Regions from separate parts of the Azonexus hydrophilus genome, predicted to be linked through region 2. Evidence: riboswitches for the same ligand, from Rfam matches in the RefSeq annotation. Region 2 holds a riboswitch; the other holds the start of a gene.
The links. Region 2 has a riboswitch for glycine ahead of AADV58_RS10635 (trimeric intracellular cation channel family protein). Riboswitches for the same ligand answer to the same signal wherever they lie in the genome.

Region 1: it holds a riboswitch for glycine, as region 2 does, so the genes downstream of both, gcvT (glycine cleavage system aminomethyltransferase GcvT) here and AADV58_RS10635 (trimeric intracellular cation channel family protein) in region 2, are expected to answer to the same signal.

The regions. Positions count from the first base shown of each region.
Region 1 is NZ_CP151406.1:1,816,797-1,831,730, forward strand. It holds gene AADV58_RS08715 (NADH:ubiquinone reductase (Na(+)-transporting) subunit B) at 1-864, shown strand, start outside; gene AADV58_RS08720 (Na(+)-translocating NADH-quinone reductase subunit C) at 854-1,639, shown strand; gene AADV58_RS08725 (NADH:ubiquinone reductase (Na(+)-transporting) subunit D) at 1,642-2,310, shown strand; gene nqrE (NADH:ubiquinone reductase (Na(+)-transporting) subunit E) at 2,312-2,920, shown strand; gene nqrF (NADH:ubiquinone reductase (Na(+)-transporting) subunit F) at 2,933-4,159, shown strand; gene nqrM ((Na+)-NQR maturation NqrM) at 4,187-4,417, shown strand; gene AADV58_RS08745 (CBS domain-containing protein) at 4,420-4,815, shown strand; gene AADV58_RS08750 (arginase) at 4,840-5,733, shown strand; gene AADV58_RS08755 (hypothetical protein) at 5,795-5,995, shown strand; gene AADV58_RS08760 (DUF2946 family protein) at 6,003-6,527, opposite strand; gene gcvP (aminomethyl-transferring glycine dehydrogenase) at 6,527-9,406, opposite strand; gene gcvH (glycine cleavage system protein GcvH) at 9,496-9,882, opposite strand; gene gcvT (glycine cleavage system aminomethyltransferase GcvT) at 9,906-10,997, opposite strand; glycine riboswitch at 11,075-11,154, opposite strand; glycine riboswitch at 11,263-11,351, opposite strand; gene AADV58_RS08780 (3',5'-nucleoside bisphosphate phosphatase) at 11,462-12,301, shown strand; gene AADV58_RS08785 (L-threonylcarbamoyladenylate synthase) at 12,306-12,932, shown strand; gene AADV58_RS08790 (site-2 protease family protein) at 12,944-13,594, shown strand; gene AADV58_RS08795 (tryptophan--tRNA ligase) at 13,608-14,810, shown strand; gene AADV58_RS08800 (segregation and condensation protein A) at 14,854-14,934, shown strand, end outside.
Region 2 is NZ_CP151406.1:2,192,168-2,207,101, reverse strand. It holds gene glp (gephyrin-like molybdotransferase Glp) at 1-774, shown strand, start outside; gene moaD (molybdopterin converting factor subunit 1) at 771-1,019, shown strand; gene ylqF (ribosome biogenesis GTPase YlqF) at 1,023-1,958, shown strand; tRNA gene AADV58_RS10670 (tRNA-Asn) at 2,014-2,089, shown strand; gene AADV58_RS10665 (DUF1330 domain-containing protein) at 2,313-2,606, opposite strand; gene AADV58_RS10660 (hypothetical protein) at 2,603-2,923, opposite strand; gene AADV58_RS10655 (GGDEF domain-containing protein) at 3,158-4,273, shown strand; tRNA gene AADV58_RS10650 (tRNA-Asn) at 4,351-4,426, shown strand; gene AADV58_RS10645 (hypothetical protein) at 4,558-4,818, shown strand; gene AADV58_RS10640 (hypothetical protein) at 4,830-5,396, shown strand; glycine riboswitch at 5,485-5,580, shown strand; gene AADV58_RS10635 (trimeric intracellular cation channel family protein) at 5,803-6,417, shown strand; gene AADV58_RS10630 (error-prone DNA polymerase) at 6,476-9,568, shown strand; gene AADV58_RS10625 (cation:proton antiporter) at 9,668-10,861, shown strand; gene AADV58_RS10620 (YbdK family carboxylate-amine ligase) at 10,863-11,993, shown strand; gene AADV58_RS10615 (type 1 glutamine amidotransferase) at 11,990-12,766, shown strand; gene AADV58_RS10610 (DUF3149 domain-containing protein) at 13,005-13,166, shown strand; gene AADV58_RS10605 (pyridoxamine 5'-phosphate oxidase family protein) at 13,223-13,867, opposite strand; gene AADV58_RS10600 (PLP-dependent aminotransferase family protein) at 13,951-14,934, shown strand, end outside.

The DNA of each region.
Region 1 (14,934 bases), 380 kb from region 2:
CATGGGGCAGCGTATTTCCTGCCGATCTACGCCGTGACCTTCGTTGTCGGTGGTTTCTGGGAAGTCTTGTTCGCGTCGATCCGCAAGCACGAGGTCAACGAAGGTTTCTTCGTCACTTCGGTGCTGTTCGCGCTGACGCTGCCGCCGTCGATTCCGCTGTGGCAGGTGGCGCTGGGCATCAGCTTCGGCGTCGTCATCGGCAAGGAAGTCTTTGGCGGTACCGGCAAGAACTTCCTGAACCCGGCGCTGACCGGCCGTGCCTTCCTGTTCTTTGCCTATCCGGCGCAGATTTCGGGCGACGCGGTGTGGACGGCCGTCGATGGTTATACCAGCGCGACCATCCTGGGTACCGCGGCAGCCGGCGGCATCGAACTGGTGACGGCCGGCGGCATTACCTGGTGGGATGCCTTCCTCGGCAACATCCAGGGCTCGATCGGTGAAACCAGTACGCTGGCCATCTTCATCGGTGGCGCGGTCCTGCTGATTGCCCGGATCGCTGCCTGGCGCATCGTCACCGGCGTGATGCTGGGCATGATCGCTATGAGCCTGCTGCTCAACATGATCGGCTCGTCGACCAACCCGATGTTCGCGATGCCCTGGTACTGGCACATGGTCGTCGGCGGCTTCGCCTTCGGCATGATCTTCATGGCCACCGACCCGGTGTCGGCGTCGATGACCAATACCGGCAAGTGGATCTTCGGCGCGCTGATCGGCGTCATGGTCGTGCTGATCCGTGTCGTCAATCCGGCATTCCCCGAGGGCATGATGCTGGCGATCCTGCTCGCCAACCTCTGTGCCCCCTTGATCGACCACTTCGTGGTCGCGGCCAACATCAAGCGGAGGGCTGCACGCCATGTCCAATAAAGAATCCACCAGCCGCACGCTGTTCGTCGCCCTGGCGGTCAGTCTGGTCGCTTCGGTCTTCGTCGCCGGCTCGGCCGTCGCGCTGAAGCCGGTGCAGATCGAGAACCGCCTGCTCGACAAGCAGCGCAGCATCCTCGCCATTGCCGGCATCGGCGGCGACAAGCTGTCGTCGCGCGAGGTCAAGGACCTGTTCAACAGCCGCATCAAGGCCCGCGTCGTCGATCTCAATACCGGCGAATACAACGACAGCCTTGATCCGGTCACCTTCGACCCGCTCAAGGCCGCCAAGGACCCGAAAACCTCCGCCGCCCTCAAGGGCAGCGAGGATCTGGCCCTGATCAAGCGCCGTGAGCAATTCACGACGGTGTACATGGTCGAGCAGAACGGTCAGCTCGAATCGCTGATCCTGCCGATCCGTGGCTACGGCCTGTGGTCCACGCTGCACGGCTTCCTCGCCGTCAAGCCGGACCTCAATACCGTGGTCGGTCTCGGCTTCTATCAGCATGCCGAAACCCCGGGTCTCGGCGGTGAAGTCGATAATCCCAAGTGGAAGGCCCAGTGGCCGGGCAAGACGCTGTTTGACGACAGCGGTAAGCCGATCATCAAGATCGTCAAGGGCGGTGTCGATCCGGCCAGCCCGGATGCCGGTCACCAGATCGATGGTCTGGCCGGTGCCACGCTGACCAGCAATGGTGTCGACCGTCTGATGCAATTCTGGCTCGGCGAACAGGGCTTCGGTCCCTACCTCGCCAAGCTGCGCCAGCAGGGAGCTTGATCATGTCCAAGCATACAGCCAAGGAAGTACTGCTTAACCCCGTCTTCGCCAACAACCCGATCGGTCTGCAGATCCTCGGTATCTGTTCGGCGCTGGCGGTGACCTCCAACCTCAAGACGGCATTGGTGATGTCGATCGCGCTGACGCTGGTGACCGGGTTCTCCAACCTGTTCATCGCGTCGATCCGGGCGCAGATTCCGGGTTCGATCCGGATGATCGTGCAGATGGTCATCATCGCCTCGCTGGTCATCGTCGTCGATCAGGTGCTCAAGGCCTTCGCCTACAGCCTGGCCAAGCAACTGTCGGTGTTCGTCGGCCTGATCATCACCAACTGTATCGTCATGGGCCGTGCCGAAGCCTTCGCCATGCAGAATCCGCCGTGGATTTCCTTCCTCGACGGCATCGGCAACGGCCTCGGCTACAGTGCCGTGCTGATTTCCCTCGGCATCGTGCGCGAGCTGTTCGGCGCCGGCAAGCTGATGGGCATCGAAGTCCTGCCGCTGGTCAAGGATGGTGGCTGGTATGTGCCGAACGGCATGCTGTTGCTGCCGCCCTCGGCATTCTTCCTGATCGGCCTGCTGATCTGGGGCCTGCGCATGTGGCGCCGCGAGCAGATCGAGAAGCCGGCGTTCCGCATGGCGCATCAGGTCGTCGACAAGGAGGCCTATTAATATGGAACATTATCTCAGCCTGTTCGTCCGCGCCGTGTTCATCGAGAACATGGCACTGGCCTTCTTCCTCGGCATGTGTACCTTCATCGCCATCTCGAAGAAGGTTGAAACCGCCATCGGTCTCGGTGTCGCCGTGGTTGTCGTGCAGACCATCACCATTCCGGCCAACTACCTGATCTACGCCTATTTGCTGCGTGACGGTGCGCTGGCCTGGGCCGGCATGCCCGATGTCGACCTGTCCTTCCTCGGCTTGCTGTCGTATATCGGGGTCATCGCCGCGATCGTGCAGATCCTGGAAATGCTGCTCGACAAGTATGTGCCCAGTCTGTACAACGCGCTCGGCGTGTTCCTGCCGCTGATCACGGTGAACTGCGCGATCATGGCCGGTTCGCTGTTCATGGTCGAGCGTGACTACAACTTCGGCGAAAGCGTCGTCTATGGCCTCGGCTCCGGGTTCTCCTGGGCGCTGGCGATTGCGCTGCTGGCCGGTATCCGCGAGAAACTGAAGTACAGCGACGTGCCCGAAGGTCTGCAAGGCCTGGGCATCACCTTCATCACCATCGGGTTGATGTCGCTGGGCTTCATGTCCTTCTCCGGCGTTCAACTGTAAGGAGGGGCAGGGATGAATATTCAGGAAATCCTGCTCGCGATCGGCATGTTCACCGTCATCGTGCTGGCACTGGCGATGTTCATCATCGCCGCCCGCGCCAAGCTGGTGTCGAGTGGCGACGTGACCATCGAAATCAATCACGAGCGCACCATCACCGTACCAGCGGGCGGCAAGCTGCTGCAGACGCTGGCCAACAACAACATCTTCCTGTCTTCCGCCTGCGGCGGCGGCGGCACCTGTGCGCAGTGCAAGTGCCAGGTCCACGAAGGCGGCGGCGAGATGCTGCCGACCGAGGAATCGCACTTCACCAAGCGCGATGCCAAGGCCGGCTGGCGCCTGTCCTGCCAGACGCCGGTCAAGCAGAACATGAAGATCGAAGTGCCGGAAGAAGTGTTCGGCGTCAAGAAGTGGGAATGCACGGTCGAGTCCAACCCGAACGTCGCTACCTTCATCAAGGAACTGACGCTGCGCTTGCCGGAAGGCGAGAACGTCGACTTCCGGGCCGGCGGTTACGTCCAGCTCGAATGCCCGCCGCACGTTGCCAACTACAAGGACTTCGACATCCAGCCCGAATATCGCGGTGACTGGGACAAGTTCAACATGTGGCGCTTCGTTTCCAAGGTCGACGAGCCGGTCATCCGCGCCTACTCGATGGCCAACTATCCGGAAGAGAAGGGCGTCGTCAAGTTCAACATCCGTGTCGCTTCGCCACCGCCCAACCGTGACGATATCCCGCCGGGCAAGATGTCCTCGTTCGTCTTCAACCTGAAGCCGGGCGACAAGGTCACCGTCTATGGTCCGTTCGGCGAGTTCTTCGCCCGCGAAACCGACAACGAGATGGTCTTCATCGGCGGCGGTGCCGGCATGGCGCCGATGCGCTCGCACATCTTCGACCAGATGAAGCGCCTGAAGTCCAAGCGCAAGATCAGCTTCTGGTACGGTGCGCGCTCGATGCGCGAAGCCTTCTACGTCGAGGAATTCGACAAGCTGGCCGAGGAAAATCCGAACTTCAAGTGGCATCTGGCACTGTCCGATCCCTTGCCGGAAGACAACTGGACCGGCTACACCGGCTTCATCCACAACGTGTTGTACGAGCACTACCTCAAGGACCATCCGGCGCCCGAGGATTGCGAGTTCTACATGTGCGGACCACCGATGATGAACGCCGCCGTGATCAAGATGCTGCTGGATCTCGGCGTCGAGCGCGAAAACATCATGCTCGACGATTTTGGTGGTTAAGGACGGAACAAGGGAAGGAGGATCGGCATGGAAATGTTCCTGATCACTTTCGGAGTCATCGTCCTGCTGGTCCTGTTGATGGCAGTCGGCGTGCTCTTCGGACGCAAGCCGATTGCCGGCAGTTGTGGCGGCTACAAGGCGATCGACGTCGAGTGTGCTGCCGGCTGCAAGAATCCCTGCGACAAGCGTCTGGCCCGCATGAAAGCGCAAGCCGAGGCGCAGGAAAACGCGCAGGAAAGTGCCCAAACAAAGGAATAGGCATGCTCAAATCGTTGCTCGTCAAGGATTACATGACCGCAGATCCGCTGGCTTTCAAGCCGGAAATGGATGTGCTCACCGCCGTACACCAGTTGCTCGAACATCGTCTGACCGGCGCGCCGGTGGTCGATGCTGAAGGCAAGCTGGTCGGTTTCTTCTCCGAAAAAGATGGCCTGAAGGTCGCACTCAACGCTTCCTACTACGAACAGCCGGGCGGCCCGGTTGGCCAGCACATGACCGTTCAGGTCAAGACCCTGTCCGACACGTCGTCGATGGCCGATGCGGTCGAACTGTTCGTCGCCCATCACTATCACTGCTATCCGGTGGTTGCCGATGGTCGGCTGGTCGGTCAGTTGTCGCGCACCGATGCGCTGAAGGCGCTGGAAAAGCTCTGGTAAGCCCATCGGGTCGGCTTTCATCCCATGAACGCTGATCGGCACCAAGGTCCGGGCGGCATCCGCATCATCGGTGCCGCCAGCGGACTGGGTGCCCAGGATCGGGCCTGTGCCGATGGGCCCGTTGCATTTCACCACTCCCAGGCCTGGCACGAACTGGCCAGGCATCCGCAACTCGACTGGGGGCGGACGCTGTATGCACCGCCTCCGGCCGGCGGGCAGGCTCCGGTGCAGCGGATCGCGGCACTTTGCCGGCAGCTCGCCGACGAGGTTGCCCAGACCCTGAAGGCGGGGAATTTCCCGCTGGTCATCGGCGGCGATCATTCGGTCGCCATCGGCACCTGGAGCGGCGTCGCTGCGGCACTCGGCGCACCGCTCGGCCTGCTCTGGATCGATGCCCACCTCGACAGTCATACCCCGGAAAGCACTTATTCGGGCGCAATTCACGGCATGCCGCTGGCCTGCCTGCTCGGTCAGGGAGACAAGCGTCTGCTTGGCCTTGGCCTCAAGGGCGCGCAGCTCAGTCCGGCGCATACCGTCGTGCTCGGCGCCCGCAGTTACGAACCCGAAGAATTCGATTTCCTGGCACGCGCCGGGGTGCGCGTGATCATGGCCGAAGCAATCGAATCGCGCGGCTTCGCCGCCTGTCTCGACGAGGCCGTGGCGCTCGTCAGGGGCGCGCCGGCGGGCTTTGGCGTGACCCTTGACCTCGATGCCATCGATCCGCGACTGGCGCCCGGTGTCGGTAGCCCCGAACCCGATGGGCTGATGGCCAGCGATGTCCAGACTGCCTTGCACTGGATTGCCACCCAGCCTGGTTTGCGGGCGATGGAAATCGTCGAGTACAACCCGGACCGTGACCGCCATGGAAGTACCGCCCGGCTGATCTCGAACCTGATCGGTGCCTTGCTCGGCCGCTGAAGGCTTGCCCGCTGCCCGGGCGTGCGGGATACTGCAGTCGAGACTGCGGGAGGACAACAAGATGACCCATGAACAGATCCGCCAGGCCATCCGATCGGGCTGGCCGTTTTTCGGCGTCACCCGGCAAGGCCAGGTGATGGCACGCTACGTGCCCTACGGCCCGGTATTTCGCTGGAAACGCAACCAGATGATCCCGACCCCGCTGCAAGGAGAAGATTTGCTGTGGTGGTTGCAGGCCAACGACGAAGGCGAGGAGCCTTGAGCCGGCTTCAGCCGCGCGGCTGAGCGACGAAACGGTAGCGCGCGGCCAGTTCGGCCGCAGCAATGCGTGTGAGTGGCAGGTCGCGCCAGCGTACCGGCGGAGCAGCATCACGCAGGAAAGCGAGCAGGCTGGTTTCGTCGTCAGGTGAGCATTCGGCCAGACAGGCGGCCAGGTCGCGGTCGTCAAGCAGACCGATACCGAGTTCGGCTTCGATCAGGAAGCTGCCTTCGTCGTCGAGCAGCACAGCGCGAACTTCGCCGGCCGACGCCCCGGTGTGGCTGACGAAACCTTCACCGTCGCGGCGAAAAACCCACGGTGTGCAGGCAAGATCGACATAGACCCGCTGCGGGCCGTTCTGGACGAACCAGCGGCCGGCCTCGTCCGAACCATACTGCCGGTTCATGAACTCGACCAGGCCGTGGTGCGTCACCCGTTCTCCCTGCAATCGCCAGTCCCCGCGCCGGTCGAGCGAAAGCCACTCGAAACAGTCGGGGACGTTGGGCCATCTGGCGATTGCCGAGAAATCGACCATCAGTCCTCGTAGGCCGAAAGCGGCGGACAGGCACAGTTCAGGTTGCGGTCGCCATACACATCGTCGATGCGGTTGACGCTCGGCCAGAACTTGTTGGCGGCCACCCAGGGCAGCGGGAAGACGGCTTGCTGGCGGCTGTACGGATGCAGCCAGTCGGCGTCGATGACGTCGGCCTGGGAGTGCGGGGCGTTCTTCAACGGATTGTTGTCGGCCGTCCACACGCCGTTCTCGATCTGGCGGATTTCTTCGCGGATGCTGACCATGGCTTCGATGAAGCGGTCCAGTTCAGCCTTCGATTCCGATTCCGTCGGCTCGACCATGATCGTGCCGGCGACCGGGAAGGACACCGTCGGTGCGTGGAAACCGTAGTCCATCAGGCGCTTGGCGATGTCGATCTCGGCGATGCCGGTGGCGGCCTTGATCGGGCGGATGTCGAGGATGCACTCGTGCGCGACGCGGCCGTTCTTGCCGACGTAGAGCACCGGGTAGTGGTCCTTGAGCTTGGTGGCGATGTAGTTGGCGTTGAGGATGGCGACCTGGGTCGCCTTCTTGACGCCGGCGCCGCCGAGCATCGCCAGGTACATCCAAGAAATGGTCAGGATCGACGCCGAACCGAAGGGCGCCGCCGAGACCGCGCCCTGGCCGCCGTGCGGACCGTCGATGGCGGCGACCGCGTGGTTGGCCATGAACGGTGCGAGGTGGGCCTTCAGGCCGATCGGGCCCATGCCCGGTCCGCCGCCGCCGTGCGGGATGGCGAAGGTCTTGTGCAGGTTCATGTGGCTGACGTCGGCGCCGATGAAGCCGGGCGAGGTCAGGCCGACCTGGGCGTTGAGGTTGGCGCCGTCCATGTATACCTGGCCGCCGTTGGCATGGACGATGGCGCAGATCTCGCGAACCGCTTCCTCGAACACGCCGTGCGTCGATGGGTAGGTGATCATCAGGCAGGCCAGGTCGTCCTTGTGTTCCTCAGCCTTGGCCTTGAGGTCGGCGACATCGACGTTGCCGTTGTCGTCGCAATCGACGACGACGACCTGCATGTTGCACATCTGGGCGGTGGCCGGGTTGGTGCCGTGCGCCGATTTCGGGATCAGGCAGACCTTGCGGTGCGCTTCGCCACGGCTGGCGTGGTAGCGGGCAATCGCCACCAGGCCGGCGTATTCGCCCTGGGCGCCGGAGTTCGGCTGCATGCAGATGGCGTCGAAGCCGGTCACCGTCTTCAGCCATTCGGTCAGGCCGGCGATCATCTCGTGGTAGCCGGCGACTTGCTCGCGCGGGGCGAACGGGTGGATGCCGCCGAATTCCGGCCAGGTGACCGGGATCATTTCGCTGGTCGCGTTCAGCTTCATCGTGCACGAGCCGAGCGAGATCATCGAATGGTCGAGCGCCAGGTCCTTGTTCTGCAGCGACTTCAGGTAGCGCAGCATCTCGTGCTCGGTGTGGTGCGTGTTGAACACCGGGTGCGCGAGGATCGCGTCATCGCGCAGCAGGGCGGCCGGCAGCGCCGGGTCGGCGGCGGCGAGCTGAGCGTCGAAGGTTTCCATGTCGAGCGTGACCTGGGTGATCAGCTTGAACAGTTCGGCAACATCGTTGCGCGTCGTCGTTTCGTCGAAGGAGACGCCGAGGACGCCGGCCGAGACGCGGCGCAGGTTGTAGCCGGCGGCGACAGCCGCCTGATGGATGCTCTCGGCGCGGGCGCCGAGGTCGATATGGACGGTGTCGAAGAACTGCCCGGTGAGCAGCTTGACGCCGGCGCGCTTGAGGCCTTCGGCGAGGATCGCGGTCAGCCGGTGGATGCGCGTGGCGATCGTCTTCAGGCCTTGCGGGCCGTGGTAAACGGCGTACATGCCGGCCATGTTGGCGAGCAGTACCTGCGAGGTGCAGATGTTGGAATTGGCCTTCTCGCGGCGGATGTGCTGTTCGCGCGTCTGCAGCGTCATGCGGTAGGCAGTCTTGCCGCGTGCGTCCTTGGAAACGCCGATGATGCGGCCCGGCATCGAGCGGACGAAGGCTTCGCGGGTGGCGAAGAAGGCGGCGTGCGGGCCACCGAAGCCCATCGGGATACCGAAGCGCTGGCTCGAACCGAGGGCGATGTCGGCGCCCATGGCGCCCGGCGACTTGAGCAGCACCAGCGCCATCAGGTCGGCGGCGACGGCGACCGTGGTGCCGCGTGCCTTGAGGCCGGCGATGATCGCGCTGAGGTCGCGCACTTCACCGTTGTCGTTCGGGTACTGGAGCAGGGCGCCGAAGAATTCTTCGTCTTTTACCGTGTCGACCGCAGCGATCACCAGTTCGAAGCCGAAGTAGGCGGCGCGCGTCTTGACCACGTCGATGGTCTGCGGGAAGCAGGCGGCGTCGACCAGGAAGCGGTTCGACTTCGACTTGGAAACGCGGCGGGCCATCGTCATGGCTTCGGCGGCGGCGGTGGCTTCGTCGAGCAGCGAGGCGTTGGCGATTTCCAGCCCGGTCAGGTCGACGACCATCTGCTGGAAGTTCATCAGCGCTTCCAGGCGGCCCTGGGCGATTTCGGCCTGGTAGGGCGTGTAGGCGGTGTACCAGCCGGGGTTTTCCATGACGTTGCGCAGGATCACCTTGGGCGTCAGCGTGTCGTAGTAGCCCATGCCGATGCACGACTTCTGGATCACGTTCTTGCTGGCGATCGCCTTCAGGTCGGCGAGTGCCTCGTGTTCGCGGCGCGGGGCCGGCAGCGGCAGGTCAGCCGGCAGGCGGATGGCGGCCGGGACGGTCTGGTCGATCAGCTGGTCGAGGCTGGCGGCACCGATGGTGGCCAGCATCTCGGTCATTTCAGTGGTGCAGGGGCCGATGTGACGGTCGATGAATTCGTCGTGCTGCTCCAGGGCGCTCAAGGGCAGGGTCTTCATGTGGATTGTTTCTCGCGGGGGCTATGCAGCGGAACAGCCCGGCCGGTTACGGTCGACCGGGCTGGTGGAGGAAAAACGGCGGGCCGGGATCAGGCGGCGTCGGCGACAGCCTGGTAGGCGGCGGCGTCAAGCAGGGCGTCGACATCGGCGATGTTGTCCGGGGTCATCTTGAACAGCCAGGCGGCGTAGGCGTCGGCATTGACCGACTCCGGCGCATCGACGGCGGCCTGGTTGACTTCGGTGACGGTGCCGGCGATCGGCGCGTACACGTCGGCGGCGGCCTTGACCGACTCGACCACGGCGATTTCCTTCTCGGCATCGTAATGGGCGCCGACTTCCGGCAGCTCGACGAAGACCAGATCACCCAGGGCTTCCTGCGCGTGGTCGGAAATGCCGACGGTGACGGTGCCATCGGCGTTCTTCAGGACCCACTCGTGGGAGGCGGCGTACTTGAGGTTGGACGGGACGTTGGACATGGTTTTCTCCTGAGTGGGGTGAATTAGATGACAGCTTTGCCGTTGCGGGCGAATACGGGTTTGGTGACCTTGGCCTTGAGCAGTTTGCCGCGAATGTCGACCTCGACTTGATCGCCGATGGCGACGCCGAGTGGCAGGCGGGCGAGGGCGATGGATTGCTGCAGCGTCGGCGAGAAGCTGCCGGAGGTGATCTCGCCGTCGCCGTGGGCGGTGACGACTTTCTGATGGCCGCGCAGCACGCCCTTGTCGAGCAGGATCAGGCCAAGGAACTGTTTCTGCTGGCCGTTGGCGGCCAGTGCGGCACGGCCGACGAAATCGCGCTCGTCCTTCATGGCGACGGTCCAGGCCAAGCCGGCGTCGAGCGGGGAAACCGTCTCGTCCATATCCTGGCCGTAGAGATTCATGCCGGCTTCCAGGCGCAGCGTGTCGCGGGCGCCCAGGCCGCAAGGCGCGACGCCGGCTACCTTGAGCGCGTTCCACACGGCTTCGGCTTCGCTGGCCGGGAGCATGATCTCGTAGCCGTCTTCGCCGGTGTAACCGGTGCTGGCGATGAAATACTGATCGACTTCGGCGGCGAAGAAGGGTTTCAGGCCTTCGCTCGCGGCCTTCACTTGCGGCAGCACCTGCCACACCTTGGCGCGGGCGTTCGGGCCCTGGACGGCGATGATGCCGAGATTGTCGGCGCCGTCGCGGCGCTGGGTGATGCTGACGTCCATCTTCCATTCGGCGGCCTTGGCCTGCATCCAGGCCAGATCCTTGTCGGCGGTGCCGGCATTGACCACCAGGCGGAACTTGGTGTCGGTGAGGAAATAGATGATCAGGTCATCGATGACGCCGCCGGCCTCGTTGAGCATGGCGGCGTAGAGCGCCTTGCCGGAAACGGTCAGCTTGGCGACGTCGTTGGCGACCAGGCGCGAGAGGAAGGGGCGGCAATCGGCGCCGACCAGATCGACCGGGCACATGTGCGAGACGTCGAACATGCCGCAGTCGTTACGGACGGCGTGGTGCTCCTCGATCTGCGAACCGTAGTTGACCGGCATGTCCCAGCCGCCGAAATCGACCATTCGGGCGCCAAGTGCGCGATGGGCGGCATTCAAGACCGTTTGCTTCAGCATATCAATCCTTTACTGACGTTTGTTAACGTCGATTCTGGAAACAGAAAAGGGGTGAAACGTAAAACTCGCGTTTTGCGTTTCACCCCTCTGTCCTCGATACCTGAGAGATTTGCCCCATCGGTGGGCGCTGTCTACGCCGCTCTCCAGAGTTTCAGGGGGCGACATGCGCATTGCCAGCGATACGGTGTCGACTGCGCCTCGTCGTGCTATTCGCACTGTCTTCGGCTTGTCTTCGTGTCTCGCAGCCAATGCGCATGCCGCCTGGCCTCATCTTGTGGTCCTTTTGCCTGAGCGTTTTCGGGTGAAATTGCGCCTTCGGCGGCAGACGGATCTGCGCTCTCCCACAGGATGGCTCGCACTATATCCGGTCGTGGCTGTCCAATCAATATGTTGCGCCGCACAAGGCGTCTCGGTGAGGGGCGGCCTTCGTGCTAAACTCCGCGTTTGCCCGTGTCTTGCCATCCGTGAACCCAGCCAATTTCGATTTTCATTGCCATTCGTCCGTGTCCGACGGTTTGTTGCCGCCGGCGGTGGTGGCGCGCCGGGCGGCGGATAACGGTGTCGATTTCTGGGCCTTGACCGATCACGACGATATCGGCGGCTTGGCGCCAGCGGCGGAAGCCGCGGCAGAAGCCGGGATGCGCTTCGTTCCCGGGGTGGAGATTTCCATCGAGTGGCGGGAAACGCCGATCCATATCGTCGGTCTCGGCTTCGATCCGGCCAATCCGGTGCTGGTCGGCGGCCTCGAAGCGCTGCGCAGCGGTCGTCTCGAGCGCGCCCGGCGGATGGGCGAGGCGCTTGACGCCATCGGCATTCATGGCGTCTTCGAAGGGGCCATGGGCTACGTGACCAATCCGAACCTGATTTCGCGCGCCCATTTTGCCCGCTATCTCGTCTCCATCGGCATCGCCCGGGATATTTCCGGGGTGTTCCAGTATTACCTGGCACCCGGCAAGCCTGGCTATGTCGACCACCGTTGGGCTTCCCTGGCCGATGCGCTGGGCTGGATTCACGCGGCCGGCGGTGTCGCCGTGGTGGCCCATCCCGGGCGCTACAGAATGTCCGGTGGTGACATGCGCAAGTTCCTCGACGAGTTCAAGGATCTGGGCGGGCAGGCGATCGAGGTGGCCAGTGGCAGCCATTCGCCCGACCACCTGCTGCATTTTGCCCGGCTGGCACGCCATTACGCTTTTCATGCCTCGCGCGGCTCGGATTTTCACGGGCCGGACGAGAGTTACGTCGACCTCGGTCGGGCGGCACCGCTGCCGCCGGACCTCAAGCCGGTCTGGCGCCTGATCGATTGAAACCATGGCCCGCGTCGTCAATATCCATCCCGATTCCCCGCAGCAGCGCCTGCTTGCCCAGGCGGCCGACTTCATCCGCAAGGGCGCCATCGTCGCCTTGCCGACGGACTCCTGTTACGCACTGGCTTGTCATCTGGGTGACAAGGAAGCGCTCGACCGCATCCGCCTGATCCGCCAGATGGACGAGCGTCACCACCTCACGCTGATGGTTCGCGACCTCTCCGAGATCGCCCATTTCGCGCGTGTCGACAACGCCCAGTACCGCTTGCTCAAGGCGGCAACGCCGGGCAGCTACACCTTCATCCTCGAAGGCAGCAAGGAGTTGCCGCGCCGGGTCATGCACCCCAAGCGCAAGACCATCGGTGTGCGCGTGCCGGATCACCCGGTCGCCCTGGCCTTGCTGGAAGAGTTGCAGGAACCCCTGCTGACGACGACGCTGCAGTTGCCGGGTGAGGACAGTCCGCTGACCGAGGGCTGGGAAATTCTCGACCGTCTCGACGACCAGCTTGAACTAATCCTCGATGCCGGCACCTGCGGTATCGAACCGACCACCGTCATCGACCTGACCGGTTCGGCGCCCGAACTGGTTCGCGCCGGTCGCGGCCCGCTCGCCCCGTTCGGATTCGACTGAACATGCTCGACATCAACGCCCTGATCCAGACCATCGCCATCGCTGCATTGCCGGTGATCTTCGCGATCACCCTGCACGAAGCGGCGCACGGTTACGCGGCCCGCCATTTCGGCGATCCGACCGCCTGGCAGATGGGGCGGATCAGCCTGAATCCGCTGCGCCACATCGATCCGATCGGTACCATCCTGATTCCGGTCGCCATTCTCGTCTTCTCGGCGGGCAGCTTCCTGTTCGGTTACGCCAAGCCGGTACCGGTCGATTTCACCCGCCTGCGCAATCCCAAGCGCGACATGCTCTGGGTAGCTGCCGCCGGGCCGGCTGCCAACCTGTTCATGGCATTGTGCTGGGCCTTCATGCTCAAGCTGGCCTGGGAAATGCCCAGCACCGATTTCACCGTGCCGCTGTCCGAGATGAGCAAGATCGGCATCGTCATCAATTGCGTGCTCATGGTGCTCAACCTTTTACCCTTGCCGCCGCTTGACGGCGGGCGCATCGCCGTCAGCCTGTTGCCGCACCGCCTGGCCTGGCAGTTCTCGCGCATCGAGCCGTGGGGCTTCCCGATTTTGCTGGTCCTGCTGTTCACCGGTATCCTCAGCGACATCATGAGCCCGCTGGTGCTTTTCTCGGCGCGCGCCATCGAAACAATTTTCGGTCTTTACTAAACGACAAACAGCTATGTACGCAGAACGTGTCCTTTCCGGCATGCGTCCCACCGGGGCGCTGCATCTCGGCCATTACCACGGCGTCCTCAAGAACTGGGTTGAACTGCAGCAGGAATATCCCTGTCTGTTCTTCGTTGCCGACTGGCACGCCCTGACGACCCAGTACGACAATCCCCAGAACATCGAGAAGGCAACCTGGGACATGGTTATCGACTGGCTGGCGGCCGGTGTCGATCCCAATCAGGCGACCCTGTTCATCCAGTCGCGCGTGCCCGAGCATGCCGAACTGCACCTGCTGCTGTCGATGATGACGCCGCTCGGCTGGCTGGAGCGCGTGCCGACCTACAAGGATCAACAGGAAAAGCTGTCGAACAAGGATCTGTCGACCTACGGTTTCCTCGGTTACCCGTTGCTGCAGGCGGCCGACATCCTCATCTACCGCGCCGACAAGGTGCCGGTCGGCGAGGACCAGGTGCCGCACATCGAGTTCTCGCGCGAAATTGCCCGCCGCTTCAACCACCTCTACGGCCGCGAACCCGGATTCGAGGACAAGGCCCGCGAGGCGGTCAAGAAGCTCGGCAGCAAGCGCGCCCGCCTGTATGAAGAACTGCGCACCCGCTACCAGCAGGAAGGTCAGCGCGAAGCGCTCGAACAGGCGCATGCCGTGCTCGACGAAATCCAGCACCTGTCGGTGGCCGACCGCGAACGCCTGTTCGGCTACCTCGAAGGTACCGGCAAGATGATCCTTGCCGAGCCGGGGGCATTGCTCACCGCTGCGTCGCGCATGCCGGGCCTGGACGGGCAGAAGATGTCCAAGTCCTACGCCAACACCATCACCATGCGCGAATCGGAAGACTCGGTCGCCAAGAAGGTTAAGAGCATGCCGACCGACACCAATCGCGTGCGCCGCACCGATCCGGGCGATCCGGCACGCTGCCCGGTGTGGCAACTGCACCAGGTGTACACCGACGAAGCCACGCGGGCGACGCTGGAGCAGGGCTGCCGCACCGCCGGTATCGGCTGCATCGACTGCAAGCAGCCGGTGATCGAAGGCATCCTCAAGGAACAGGCGCCGATGCGCGAGCGTGCCCAGCTGTATCTCGACGATCCGGTGCTGGTCAAGAACATCATCGCCGACGGTTGCGAGAAGGCACGCGAACTGGCGCGCGAGACGATGCGCGACGTGCGCGAATCGATGGGCCTGGAATACCACTGATGTCTGTTGCGTCGTTCCGCTTCCGCTGTTCGGCGGTCGACGCATGAATCTGGCGGTCGATCTGCCGCCGCCATCGCTGTTCGAGCCGGTGGCGCGCATCTACGGCGAGCCGATGGAGGCCATG
Region 2 (14,934 bases):
GCCGGCATCCGCCTGCGCGCCCAGGAAATCGCGCTCGCCGCCTCGGCCGGCCTGCCGGAACTGCCGGTGCATCGGCGCGTTCGCGTCGGCATGTTCTTTACCGGCGACGAACTGGTCCAGCCCGGCGAGCCGCTGCCGCCCGGCGCCATCTACAACTCCAACCGCTACGCGCTGCGCGCACTGCTCGAAGGCCTGGGCTGCGAAGTGCGCGACCTCGGCAGCGTGCCCGATTGCCTCGACGCCACCCGCGACGCACTGCGCCGCGCCGCCGCCGACAACGACCTGATCGTCACCAGCGGCGGCGTCTCGGTCGGCGAGGAAGACCACGTCAAACCGGCGGTCGAAGCCGAAGGCCGGCTCGACATGTGGAAGATCGCGATCAAGCCGGGCAAGCCGCTGGCTTTCGGCGAAGTCAATAAACCGGAAGGTGGCACCGCCTGGTTCATCGGCCTGCCGGGCAACCCGGTCGCCGCCTTTGTCACCTGCCTGATGCTGGTCCGCCCCTTCATCCTGCGCCTGCAAGGCGTTGCCGACGTGCGCCCCAAGGTGCTGCCGCTGACTGCCGATTTCACCTGGAGCCGGCCGGACAGCCGCCTCGAATTCCTGCGCGCCCGGATCAACGACGCCGGCCGCGTCGAGCTTTACCCGAACCAGGGCTCGGCCGTCGTCACCTCGCTGTGCTGGAGCGACGGGCTGGTCCTCAATCCGCCGGGACAGGCGGTTCAAGCGGGCGACAGCGTCCGCTTCGTCACTTTTGCGGAGTTGCTGGCATGAGCGTGAACATCCTTTACTTCGCCAGCCTGCGCGAAGCCTTCGGTACTGCCGGCGAAACCGTCGAGTTGCCGGCCGGCGTCGCCACCGTTGGCCAGTTGCGCGACTGGCTGGTCGGGCAGGGCAGGGCCGAACTGGCGACCGCCAAGAACCTGCGCTGCGCGGTCAACCAGGAAATGTGCAAGGCCGACGCGCCGGTCAAGGCCGGCGACGAAATTGCCTTCTTCCCGCCCGTGACCGGAGGCTGAACGATGTCGATTCAATGGTTCCCCGGTCACATGACCCAGGCCCGCAAGAAAGCGGGCGAGACGCTGGCCATGGCCGACGTCGTCGTCGAAGTGCTCGACGCCCGCCTGCCGCAGGCGTCCAGCAACCCGATGATTCACGAGCTGCGCACCTTCCGCCAGCGCCCCTGCCTGAAGCTGCTGAACAAGGCCGACATCGCCGACCCGGCGGTGACCAAGGCCTGGCTGGAATACTTCGGCAAGCAGCCGGGCGTGATGGCGGTCGCCATCTCGTGCAAGAAGGCCGGCGACGTCGCCAAGATTCCCGGCCTGGCGCAGAAGCTGGCGCCGCACCGCAACGACGCGGTCAAGCCGCTGCGACTGATGATCATGGGCATCCCCAACGTCGGCAAATCGACGCTGATGAACGCGCTGGTCAAGAAGAAGGTCGCCGCCGTCGGCGACCAGCCGGCGGTGACCAAGAGCCAGCAGCGCATCGACATCAGCTCGCGGCTGACCATCTACGACACGCCGGGCATGCTCTGGCCGAAGATCGACCACCCGATCGACGGCCTGATGATGGCCGCCAGCCACTCGGTCGGCGTCAACGCTTACATCGACGATGAAGTCGCCACCTGGCTCGCCGGCTACCTGCTCGACCACTACCCGGCGCTGCTCAAGGCCCGCTACGGCTTCGACCTGCAGGGCATGGACGCGGTCGCCGTGCTCGAAGGCATCGCCAAAAAGCGCGGCTGCCTGATCAAGGGCCGCGGCGGCGAACTCGACCTCGAAAAAGCCGCCGGCATCCTGCTCAACGATTACCGTACCGGCACCCTCGGCCGCATCAGCCTGGAAACCCCGAGCCTGCGCGAAGCCCGTCAGGCGCAATTGGCCCAGGCCGCAGCGCTTCCCCCGGAAAATCCGGAAAACACCCCAATAACCGATGAAGACGGCGACCACTAGGCCTTTTCCAAAAAGCTGGTTATAATTCGCGCCGCTCGCCACCCGGCGAGACTTTTCCTCGATAGCTCAGTCGGTAGAGCGCCGGACTGTTAATCCGTAGGTCCCTGGTTCGAGCCCAGGTCGAGGAGCCAGGACTCAAGCAAAAAGCCCACTTTTCGGAGTGGGCTTTTTGTTGTCCGAAGGTTTTGCTGCATTTTGCTGCTCAGCTCGACTGATCCATGTGGCGTTGATGGCTGCAATCAACCATTCATGCAACGGACATCTTGTCGAGCGTCTGCTTTGCAGAAATTTTTTGTATGGCCGCAGTTGGCCGATTGCAGGCGAAAGGTCCAACGAACTTCAGCGCCTTTCCCCCTACCCAACAACCCGAAATAGCATCAAATCCATCGCTTCAGTCCGGACAGGCACGATGGCCTGATATTCCAGACTGGCAGCCCAGCGGTCGGCATCTTCGGCGCTCGGGAAGCTGAGTTCGACGTAGGCCTCGAAGGGTGTGCAGGCGAGTTGGTTCCAGTATGTCTTGTCGACCGTGCCACGGGCGACGACGCTGCCGCCGTGGCGTTCGACGGTGGCGCCGACCTGGCTGCGGTAGGTTTCGAAGGCTGCCGGGTCTTTCAGGCGGATCAGGCCGATGATCTTGACGCTCATTTTGTCTCCTTTGCTTTCTGTTCTTCTATATAAGCTCGCCAAGCTTCACGTGCTTCCTTGGACAGGAATAAATAGTAGAGCATGAACATGCCTTCAAGCGTCGACAGCCGCGTTCCCTTGAGCGCCTCCAGGGATAAGCGCGAAACGATCTTCACCATTATCAGTAACGGCGTTACACCCAAAGCACACATGAAGACGTATCTGAATTGGATTTTCAGGTCAGCGTCAGAAAGCAAGTCGCTGAGACCGAGTATGTAGCTGACTACGCCAAGTAGGATTGCCAGGACAATGAATCTGGACAGGGTTTTTTCGCGCATGTTGTTCTTGAAGACGGTGCCGATCATTGCCAGCAGGAATGAGGATGATCCACATACCAGTGTATCTCGCTGAGGGCCGGGAGCATGGGGGTCGTGGTTTCGGGGTGGTCCGGAATCCGAAGGATAGTCCGGCGCTTGGGTTTTGTCAGGGGAATTACCCTGCATAATGATGGTCCGCTGCCTTGTGCGCTAACATGGGCCTTGGCCGAAGTTGTCGCCGATTCGGGGAGGGGCATGGAAGAAGTCAATGGCGCCGCTGTGCGCTGGCATCAATTGCGACTGTACGTCGACAATCATCTGCACGACCGTTTTCTGGCACCGCCACTGACCGTCGTGGTGGCAGCGCTGCTGACCTTGTGGGTGCCGGTATGGCAGGCGGTGCTGTGGGCGGGCGTGGAACTGGTGGTGATCGCGGTCTATGTGAGCGTGTATCTGCGCTTCCGTCGTGCGCCGGTCGAGGAGGCCGGACACTGGGCGCGGCGGATTGCGCTGGCGCACGGGGCGCACATGGCGATGTGGTCGTCCATCGTGGTCTGGGCTTATCAGCCGGGTGATCTGAGCAGCTTGATGTTCGTCATGCTGGTGCATGTGGGTTTGATCTCGCTGACTGTGGTGATGAGCAATCCGCACCGGCGCCTGCTGCTGTCCGATCTGGTGGCGCCGGCGGTGGCGCTGGTCGGACCGCCGTTGATTGACGGCAGTCTGTTCAGTGTCGGCCTGACCGCGCTCGGCTTGCTCTACATTGCGCTGATGCTGCTGGTCGGCCTGAAGATCCATGCCAGTACGCTGGAGGCTCTGCTGCTGCGCCAGCGCAACGACCAGTTGATCAGCGAACTGGAACGTCAGGTCAAGCGTGATGCACTGACCGGGCTGGCCAACCGCCGCCATTTCATCGAGACCGGCGAGGTGGAACTGCAGCGGGCGGCGCGTTACCGCCATCCGTTGGCACTGCTGATGGTGGATATCGACCACTTCAAGCCGATCAACGATACCTATGGTCATCTGGCCGGCGACGAGGTGCTCAAGGCGGTGGCCGCGGTGTGCGCCGAAAGCGTGCGCGGCAACGATTGCCTGGCCCGGCTGGGCGGTGAGGAATTTGCCATCCTGATGCCGGAAACCGGGCTCGACGAGGCAGGCGCGGCGGCCGAGCGGCTGCGTGTCGCGGTGGAGCAGCTACGCTGCCAACTCCACGAAGGGCTGGTGACGCCGACGGTGAGCATTGGCGTGGCGATTACCGAAGGAGCAGGCGAGAGCCTGTCGTCTCTGATGCGACGCGGCGACCAGGCAATGTACGCAGCCAAGGCGCAGGGCCGCAACCGGGTGGTGATCGCGCCGCCACTGACCGCCTGAAAGACAGCGGAAAAAGTCTGGTCCGGGTGCGGTTTTTACGTCTATAATGCGCGCCTTCGCCGCTCAGGCAGCGAGATTCCTCGATAGCTCAGTCGGTAGAGCGCCGGACTGTTAATCCGTAGGTCCCTGGTTCGAGCCCAGGTCGAGGAGCCATGGATTCAAGCACTTAGCCCGCTAATCAGCGGGCTTTTTGCTATATGGGTCTGCCATGATTGACTTAGAATGAGCCACACGCAGATCGGTGCAATCGATTGCGTCAATCAAAACCATGGTGGGGGACCGTGATGAGCCTGAGCAATCAGACAATCGGCAAAGTCGTGCAATGGCTGGGCTGGTTCAGCGTGGCACATTCGTTATGGACTTACGGCTTTGCTTTGCTGGATGCCAAGTCGGATGCCTCAATCCGCGCCTATGCCTGGTTGATTGCCATTGAAGGCATCTTTTTCCTAGGCGCAGGTCTGCTCGTTGTCTGGCTTGGACGCCGGATTGCCAGGCCGGCTCAAGTGCCCGAGCCGGTCCAGGCTGAAAATCGCGGCGCCGAGTAGGGACGGTGCTCATGGACGACGCCGATACCTTGACGATCAGGCCGAATTATCCTGGGCTGCTGATGGCCATTCTCCTGCTGGGGTTTGCTGCCGGCATTTCTCTCGTCATGCTGCTTGCGCTGACGCGCAAGGATGTTTTTGGCCCGGCGCTCTTCGACTGGCTGCTGATTATCTTCCTGATCGTTTTCATCTTCCTGTTCATGCTCGGTTCTCTGTACGTGCTCTGGAACCACATCGCGGTGCTGTTCAGCGGCTTGCGGCCGTCTTTGGCCGTGCGCATCGACCGGCAGGGCATCCATTACCCGCTAAGGTACGAAGGCTTGATTCCCTGGCAGCTGATTCGCGACATACAAGTGCACAATGGCTACAACGGCAGTAGCCTGTGGTTCACGATCGATCCGTCGCTGCCGTTGCGGGGGTATTCGGTGCTCGATCACATTTACAGCATCGGCAATGAGCAAGTGATCGGTTATGTGCGGCTGTTGTCGCACCAATACAGCTTTTCTGCGCCGGAACTCATGCAGGAATTGCGTCGGCTGGCCCCGGAACGGGTGCATATGGCCTATCCCTTGAGTTGAATCTGGTCCTGCTATTCTCGAATACGCCGAGCTGCCCGGCCTGTTCGCCTGAACCGATTGACAGGTAGTCCCGGCGCTGCCGATAATCCGCCACTCTGCAGGAGAGAGAGCGCTGCTTGGCCAGCGCTCCGCCGAAGGCGCAAACTCCCATAATCGCTCAGGCATGCCGAACTGCAGAAATGATTCGCCGGCTGGAGAGTAGTTGCGAGCGTCCCGGCGCTTGGCAACTCACCGAAGGGGCAGGCTCCGAGGAGCCGAAACTCTCAGGTAAAAGGACAGGGGGAGAGGCGTCACGGAAACACCCGCTCAGGGGTTTCCGCTTTCTGACGGAGTCCTTTTGATGTTTGCCTTGCTGTTCGACAGTCTCGCCCACGTTTTTCAACCACTCGCCACCAAGCAGTTCGATCTGCTGCTGGTCGTCTACCTGGTCGCCATCGCCGCCGAGGCAATGTCCGGCGCGCTGGCCGCCGGCCGCCGCGACATGGATTTCTTCGGCGTCGCCGTGATCGCCTTTGTTACAGCGCTCGGCGGCGGCACGATCCGCGACGTCGTGCTCGGCAATTACCCGATCGGCTGGACCCAGCATCCCGAGTACGTTTATCTGGTCATCCTTGCCGGTCTGGCGACGACGCTGATCGCCCGCTTCATGCACCACATGAAGCGCGTCTTCCTGATGCTCGATGCGCTCGGCCTGGTCGCCTTCTCGCTGATCGGCTGCAACGTCGCGCTGCAACTCGATTACCCGCCGGTGGTTGTGATCATGGCCGGCATGCTCACCGGGATTTCCGGCGGCGTGCTGCGCGACGTGCTGTGCAACCAGGTGCCGGTGGTCTTCTGCCGCGAGCTTTACGCCAGCGTCTCGCTGTTCGTCTGCGTACTCTTCCTGGTCTTGCGCGGGCTTGACTGGGACAGCGACTTGATCACCCTGGTCTGCTTCGGCGCTGGTTTCGCCTTCCGCATGCTGGCGCTGCGTTTCGCCTGGAAGCTGCCGACCTTTTCCTACCAGCAGCGCTGGGACTGAAACACAGGCTGGGCTAAAATGACTGTATGAAAATACAGTTGTTTGCCAAAGGCCCGCATTGACCGTCCCGTCCGCGCTCCCCGACTACGCCGAGCTGCACTGCCTGTCCAACTTCAGCTTCCTGCGCGGTGCCTCGCACCCGGAGGAGCTGGCGGCGCAGGCGGTGGCGCAGGGCTATGCGGCGCTGGCGCTGACCGACGAGTGCTCCCTGGCCGGCGTCGTGCGCGTGCATCAGGCGTTCCGGGCGCAGGGTGGGGCGACGCGCCTCGTCATTGGCAGCGAGATGACCACGGTCGACGGCCTGAAACTGGTCTTTCTGGCGCAGAACCGGGAGGGTTACGGCAACCTCTCGGCATTGATCACGCTCGCCCGGCGGCGGGCGGAGAAGGGTGCCTACACGCTGCAGCGCCATGACCTGAACGCCATCTCGCCGAACGGCGCCTTGCCCGATTGCCTGGTGCTGTGGGTGCCCGAGGCAACGCCGTCGGTCGCCGATGGGCGCTGGCTGGCCGAACGCTTTCCCGGTCGTTGCTGGATCGCCGTCGAATTGCACGCCGGCCCGGACGATGCGGCCAAACTCGCGGAACTGCAGGCGCTCGGCGCCGCCTGCGGCCTGCCGCTGGTGGCGGCGGGCGATGTGCACATGCATGTCCGGGCGCGGCGACCGGTGCAGGATGTGCTGACCGCGCTGCGCCTGAAAACTTCGGTGTTCGACGCGGGGCATGCGCTGTTTCCGAATGGCGAGCGGCATTTGCGTTCGCGCTTGCGGCTGGCGCGGCTCTATCCGCCCGAACTGCTGGCCGAAACGCTGCGCATCGCGGCCTTGTGCACGTTTTCGCTGGACGAGTTGCGCTACGAATACCCGGAAGAAATCGTCCCCGCCGGCCACACGCCGACCTCGTGGTTGCGCCACGAAACCGAAGCCGGGCTGCGCCGGCGCTACCCGGCGGGCGTGCCGGGCGCGGTGCGCGAGCGCATCGAGCACGAATTGCGGCTGATCGCCGAGTTGCAGTACGAAGCCTATTTCCTGACCGTCTACGACATCGTCTGCTTCGCCCGCAGCGTCGACATCCTCTGCCAGGGGCGCGGCTCGGCGGCGAATTCGACGGTCTGTTTCGCACTCGGCGTCACCGAGGTCGACCCGGCGCGCTCGGCGATGCTGTTCGAGCGCTTCGTCTCCAAGGAGCGCGGCGAACCGCCCGACATCGACGTCGATTTCGAGCACGAGCGGCGCGACGAGGTCATCGCCTACATCTACGGAAAATACGGCCGCGAGCGCACGGCGCTGGCCGCCGCCGTCATCACCTACCGGACCAAGGGCGCGTTGCGCGACGCCGGTCGCGCGCTCGGCTTCGACATCGCCCGCATCGACGCGCTGACCGCATCGCTCGCCTGGTGGGACAAGCGCGAACAGATGCCGGAACGCTTCGCCGAGCAGGGGCTGGACCCGGCGTCGCCGCGCGTCGCCAAGTGGCTGTGGCTGGCCGAGCAACTGCGCGGCTTTCCCCGCCACCTGACCCAGCATGTCGGCGGCTTCGTCATGTCGCGCGGGCCGCTGGCGCGGCTGGTGCCGGTCGAGAACACGGCAATGGCCGAGCGCACGGTGATCCAGTGGGACAAGGATGACCTCGACGCGGTCGGCCTGATGAAGGTCGATGTGCTGGCGCTCGGCATGCTGTCGGCGCTGCGCCGGATGCTGGCGATGATCGGGCCGCTGGCATTGAACGAAATCCCCGAAGGCGACAAGGCGACCTACGACATGCTGTGCCGCGCCGACAGCATGGGCGTCTTCCAGGTCGAATCGCGGGCGCAGATGAGCATGCTGCCGCGCCTCAGGCCGCGCAACTACTACGATCTGGTGATCGAGGTTTCGCTGGTGCGCCCCGGGCCGATCCAGGGCGACATGGTCCATCCCTACCTGAAGCGGCGCCAGGGCAAGGAGGATATCGAGCGCATCACGCCGGCGATCGACGCAGTGCTGGCGCGCACCTGCGGCGTGCCGATATTCCAGGAGCAGGTGATGCAACTGGCCATCGTCGCCGCCGGCTTCACGCCCGGCGAGGCCGACGAGTTGCGGCGGGCGATGGCGGCCTGGCGCCGTAAAGGTAATCTCGCCCGCTATCAGGACAAGCTGCGCGCCGGCATGGCGCGCAACGGCGTGCCGGCCGCCTTCATCGAGCGCATCGTCGCCCAGATCCAGGGCTTCGGCGAATACGGCTTTCCCGAATCGCACGCCGCCAGCTTCGCGCTGCTGGTCTATGCCTCGGCCTGGGTCAAGCGCCACCACCCGGCGGCCTTCCTCTGCGGCTTGCTCAACAGCCAGCCGATGGGTTTCTATTCGCCGTCGATGTTGATCCAGGACGCCCGCCGCCATGGTGTCAGCGTGCTGCCCGCCGATGTCACGGCCAGCGACTGGGACAGCCGGATCGACGAGCGCGGCGCGGTGCGCCTCGGCCTGCGCGAGATCAAGGGACTGAGCCGGGAAGCGGCCGTGCGGATCGCCGACGCGCGGCGGCGGGCGCCGTTTGCCGATGTCGCCGACCTCGCGGCGCGCTGCGCCCTGGGCAAGCGCGATCTGGATCAGCTCGCTGCTGCCGACGCCTTGCGCGGTCTCGCCGGTCATCGCCGCCAGGCGGCCTGGGCGGTCGCCGACAGCGGCCGGCGGGCGATCCAGGGCGATCTTTTCGCCGGCTTGCCGGCGCCAGAAACGGCGGTCGAGCTGGCGGCGCCGACGCTGGCTGACAACCTGGTCGCCGATTACCGCCAGCTCGGCCACAGCCTGCGCACGCACCCGCTGACCCTGCTGCGCGAACATCTCGCAGCGCGGCGCTTCCTCAGTGCCGGCGAACTGGCGCAACGCGGCGACCGCGCGCTGGTCCGCGTCGCCGGCATCGTCACCGGCCGCCAGCGGCCGGGCACGGCGACCGGGATCGTCTTCGTCACGCTGGAGGACGAAACCGGCTGGACCAACGTCGTCGTCAAGCCGGGGCTGGTGGAAAAACAGCGGCGCGAATTGCTCGGGGCACCATTGCTCGGGGTTTACGGTCAACTTCAATGTGCCGATGGCGTGGTGCATCTGGTCGCCCAGCGCCTGGTCGACCTGTCCGCCTGGCTGGGGCGACTGGAAACCCGCAGCCGGGATTTTCATTGATCTGGCTGACACCATGTCGGCAACTTCTGGCATGTGCGGCGAAAATTGCGTTAAGCTCAAGGCTGCGCAGGACACAACCGAATCATCGCGGGAGTCGTCATGATGCTTGAGTCTCTTGGAAATCCGCTTGCCGGCATGGCCTGGCCACTGGCTTTGCTGCTGGCCTGGCTGGCTGGTGAAGCGATCAGCCGCTGGCTGTCGTTGCCGCGCGTCTGCGGTTATGCGCTGGCCGGTTTCGTGCTGGCCAGCGGTCAGCTTGGCCTGTTGCCCCAGCCGGCCGGAACGCCGGTGGCGCTGCTGGCTGATTTCGCCATTGCGCTGGTGCTGTTCGAACTCGGCCAGCGCATCAACCTGAACTGGCTGCGGCATAACCGCTGGCTGGCCGTGACCAGCCTGGTCGAGGCCTTCGGCACCTTTATCGTCGTGCTGCTGGTGGCCCGGGGCTTCGGCCTGGCACCGCTGCCGGCCCTGTTGCTGGCAGCGCTGGCGATGTCTTCGTCGCCGGTGGCGGCGCTGCGGGTGGCCAACGAACTGCACTGTTCCGGTCAGGTTACCGAACGCATGCTGCATTTGTCGGCGTTCAACTGTGTTTTCGCGGTGCTGGTCTTCAAGGCGATTGCCGGTTACTGGGTGCTGACCAGCGCCGGCGGCCTGCTTCCTGCCTTGTGGAGCAGCCTGGCCGTGATCGGCGTGTCGGCGGGGATCGGCGCGATGTTCGGCGTCGCCGTGCCGACCCTGCTGCGTTGGCAGCGGCGCGGTGGTGGCGATGCGACGGTGATCTTCGCCATCGCCACGCTGCTGCTGGTGTCCCTGACGCACGCCCTGCAGTTCTCGGCCCTATTGGCGGCACTGGTCTTCGGCCTGGTCGTACGTTACCGGCGCATCGTCTTTTCCGGCGCGGATCGTGGTTTCGGCACGCTGGGCAGCCTGCTGACCATCCTGCTGTTCGTCTTTGCTTCGGCGACCTTGTCCTGGTCGCAGGTGGCCCAGGGGGCCGGGCTGGCGCTGGCGGTCCTGGTGGTGCGCACGCTGTGCAAGGTCGGCGCCTGCGTGGCCTTTGCCGGTCTGTCAGGCATCGGCTGGCGCAAGGGGGCGCTGACCGGGCTGGCGCTGACGCCGATGTCGGTGTTTGCCATCCTGCTGCTCGAACAGACGCGCCATCTCGGTATCGATGTATTCGCCCAGGTGGCCGGTCTGGGTCTGCTGGTGCTGGCGCTCGAACTGCTTGGGCCGGTGGCGACGCAGCGGGCGTTGATCCTGGCCGGCGAGGCCGGGCGCGAGGAGGGCGGCTGAGATGACGCTGGAAGCATTCAAGGCGGGCGAAGCGCTGACCATGGGCGTCGAGCTGGAGCTGCAACTGGTCGATCTGACCGATTTCGACCTGACCGCGGCGGCGGCCGACATGCTTTTCCTGCTCGGCAAGCAGCCTTTCCCGGGCGATGTGAAGCCGGAAATCACCGAGAGCATGATCGAGATTTCGACCGACGTGCACACCGATTACGGCGCCTTGCTCGGCCAGCTCGGGCAGATGCGGAACGCCCTGGTCGAGGCCGGCGACCGCCTCAACGTCGGCGTCTGCGGCGGTGGCACGCATCCCTTCCAGCGTTGGTCGGAGCAGCGCATTTTCGACAAGCCGCGCTTTCAGGAGTTATCGGCGCTGTACGGCTACCTGGCCAAACAGTTCACGGTTTTCGGTCAGCACGTGCACATCGGTTGCGCCAGTGCCGACGAGGGGCTCTACCTCCTGCACGCGCTCAATCGCTACCTGCCACATTTCATCGCGCTGTCGGCGTCGTCGCCTTTCCTGCAGGGGGTCGATACGCTGTTCGATTCGGCGCGGCTGAACTCGGTGTTTGCCTTCCCGCTGTCCGGGCGGGCGCCTTTCCTGCTGCGCTGGGAGGACTTTGCCCAGGACTATTTCGGCAAGATGGAAAGCACCGGCGTGGTCAAGAGCATGAAGGACTTCTACTGGGACATCCGGCCCAAGCCCGAATACGGGACCATCGAACTGCGCGTCTGCGACACCCCGCTCAGCGTCGAGCGGGCGGCGGCCCTGGCCGCCTACCTGCAGGCCCTGTGCCGGATGCTGCGCGAGCAGGGCGAGCAGGGCGAGCCGGTCAGCGAAGACGACTATCTGGTCTACAACTACAACCGTTTCCAGGCCTGCCGTTTCGGCCTCGACGCGACGCTGGTGCATCCGCGCCGGCATGAGACGCTGCCCCTGCGCGACGATGTGCTGGCAACCCTGAACCAACTGGCGCCGCACGCTGCCGTTCTGGGCAGCACCGGTGCGCTCGATGTGCTGCGCCAGGTGGTTGCTACCGGCAACCATGCCGGCGACTTGCGCCGCTGGTATGGCGAATCGGGCGGGCTGCGCGGCATGGTCGATGCCGCGGTACGCACTTTCCGGGGAGATGAATCATGAGTTTTCGCCGTCGTCCCATCCATGTTGGGCTCTCTGCAAGGATTCATCATCCTGTGCCGGATAGCCAAGGGATACATACGCGGACCTTGCAGGTGCTGGAGCAGTCGATTGCCCAGTGGGTGCAGTCGCGCGACGTGCTGGTACTGATGGTGCCGTCGGTCCTGCAGGACGGCATCCTGATGCGCAGCAACATCCGCCTGCGCGATTACGCCGAGTATCTCGACGGCCTGATCCTGCAGGGCGGTGCCGACGTCAGCCCGCTGGCCTACGGCGAAACGCCACTGCAACCGGCGTGGGCCGGTGATCCGGTGCGCGATGCCTATGAACTGGAGTTGCTGCACGAGTTCATGGAGGCAGGCAAGCCGGTGCTCGGCATCTGTCGCGGCATGCAGCTGATCAACGTCGCGCTCGGCGGTTCCCTGTACCAGGATCTGCCGACTCAGTGCCCGACGGCGATTGCCCACGAGCATGAGGATTACGACCGCCATGTGCATAGCGTGCGTTTTTCCGCCGACGGTCAGTTTGCGCGCTGGTTCGGCGGTGAAGCGGGGGGTGCGGTGGTGTCGATCCACCACCAGGCGGTGCACCGTCTGGGGAACGAGGTGATTGTCGAGGCTGAGGCCGACGACGGCATCATCGAAGCGATCCGCTGGAAGGGGCGTAGTTTCGTCTGCGGCGTTCAGTGGCACCCGGAATTCCACCACCACGGTGACGGCGGTTTGCTCGACTGCGCGCCCGTGCTCGACGCTTTCCTGGCGGCAGCACGGCATTAAAACTGTGTCGAAACTGTCAAGCGTGGCGGAGTGTGACTGTCATTTATGGCATGAAGTGCGCTGCGAGATGCCATCCTTCCTGCGACCGGGTTTCCCCCGATAGTCCGGCGAGCCGCTGGCAACGGCCGTTTCTGGCGAATGTCATGAAGTGCTGTCTTAACACCATCGACCGGGCATGGTTATTGCGCCAGCATGTCCGCTTAACCAGCACTTTCAAACAATTCGAGGGAGAACAGCAATGGCGTGGAATCTGCTTTTTACATCCGATATCGGCTTGCTTAGCCTGTTTACGATCTTGTTCATCCTGGTGATGGCCGTCTATATCGGCTATTACGCAGTGAAGCAGATCAACAAGGAGGCCGGCGCTTCGCGGACGCAATCGCACCCCGGCGCGCATTGATTACCACTGCCTGAAACACGATTCGCCGGCCTAGTGCCGGCGAATTGCTTTGGTACTCAGGAAATCAGCCATTCGGGCAGGGCGGTTGGCGTGAATTCCGCCGCACCGGCATCACTTTCTGGCTGGCCGGCATGCTGGCGCAGCGGTACAACGCCGGCCCAGACGGGGATGTCGAGGTCGGTAGCATCGTCCTCGACGCCCCAGTTGCGGATCTTGGCCGCAGCTTCGTTCAGCGCCAGGCGCAGGACGGCCGTACCCGCCAGTTCCGCATCGCTCGGTGGCCGCACCAGCGCCGCGCGCCCCGGGCTGACGTGTTCGACGAAAGCGGTGAGGGCGGTCTTCTTCTCGTCTGGCGCGTTGACCGCGACAAATCGCCCGTAAATCACTACCGAGCGGAAATTCATCGAGTGGTGGAAGGCCGAGCGCGCCATGACCAATCCATCGACGTGGGCGATACAGACCGAGCAGTCGCTGTCGAGCAGGGTTTGCGTCAGGCGCGAGTTGTTGGCGCCGTGGATGTACAGCGCGTCACCGACCCGCCAGCAGGCCGTCGGCAAACAATGGACGCTATCGCCCTGGTTGAAGGCAATCTGGCAGATCAGGGCGGTATCGATGATGGCGGCGATGGTGGCCGGATCGTAATGACCGCGTTGCGGCTTGCGACGAACCCGGGTGCGCAGGCTGGGGGCTGTGTGTTGCATGAGGTCTCCTGGAAAGTTCGGCCAGTATGCGCGCCATGTGGCACCATTCATGGAACCACGGTAGTCTGATTTCATGGAGCCAGATGGCCCTCGAACTTGTCCTTGCCGAACTTCGTTTGCCGCTTGCGGGCGAAGCGCGTCAGCAACGTCTCTATCGCGTGCTCAAGCAGGCGATTCTCGACGCGCGCCTGCACGCCGGCCTGCGCTTGCCGGCCAGTCGCCAACTGGCGCTCGATTGCGGCATGTCCCGCAACGGCGTGCTCTACGCCTATCAGCAACTGGTCGCCGAAGGTTTTCTCGAGGCCGATCGTGGCGGCACTCGGGTCGCCGCCTTGCCGCAGCGCAAGACGGTGACAGCCAGCGTGGCGCGGGCCGGTGTCCTGTCGCGGCGGGCCGGCAGCCTGATCGCCATGCAGGCGGGTGACGCCACCTTGCCCTTCGCGCCGGGCGTGCCCGATCTCAACGCCTTTCCGTGGCCGGTCTGGGCGCGTCTGCTGCAGACGGCCTGGCGCGAGGTCGGGGCGCGCCATCTGGCGTATGCCGCCGCCGGCGGTGAGCCGGCGCTGCGCCGGGCGGTCGCCGATTTCCTGGCGGCCCGGCGCGGCGTGGCCTGTGCGCCGGAGCAGGTGTTCATCGTCCCGGGCGGCAACGTCGCGCTCGACGCTTGCGCCCGTCTGCTGGCCGACCCCGGGGACATTGCCTGGCTTGAAGATCCGGCTTACCAGGTGGCACGAAATGCCATGCTGGCCGCTGGCTTGCGTACCGTGCCGGTTGCCGTTGACGACGACGGCATGGCCGCGGACGAGACCTTGTGGCGGACGCAGCCGCCTCGCCTGATCTTCCTGACGCCGTCCCACCAGTACCCCGGCGGCAGCGTGCTCAGCCTGGAACGGCGGCTGGCCTTGCTCAACCGCCTCGAGGCAGGCAGCAACTGGCTGATCGAGGACGATTACGACAGCGAATTCAACCACGCCCGTCCCGATGCGCGACCGTTGCCGGCAATCCAGGGGCTGCACCCGGACGCGCCGGTGGTCTATCTCGGCACCTTCAGCAAGCTGCTCTATCCG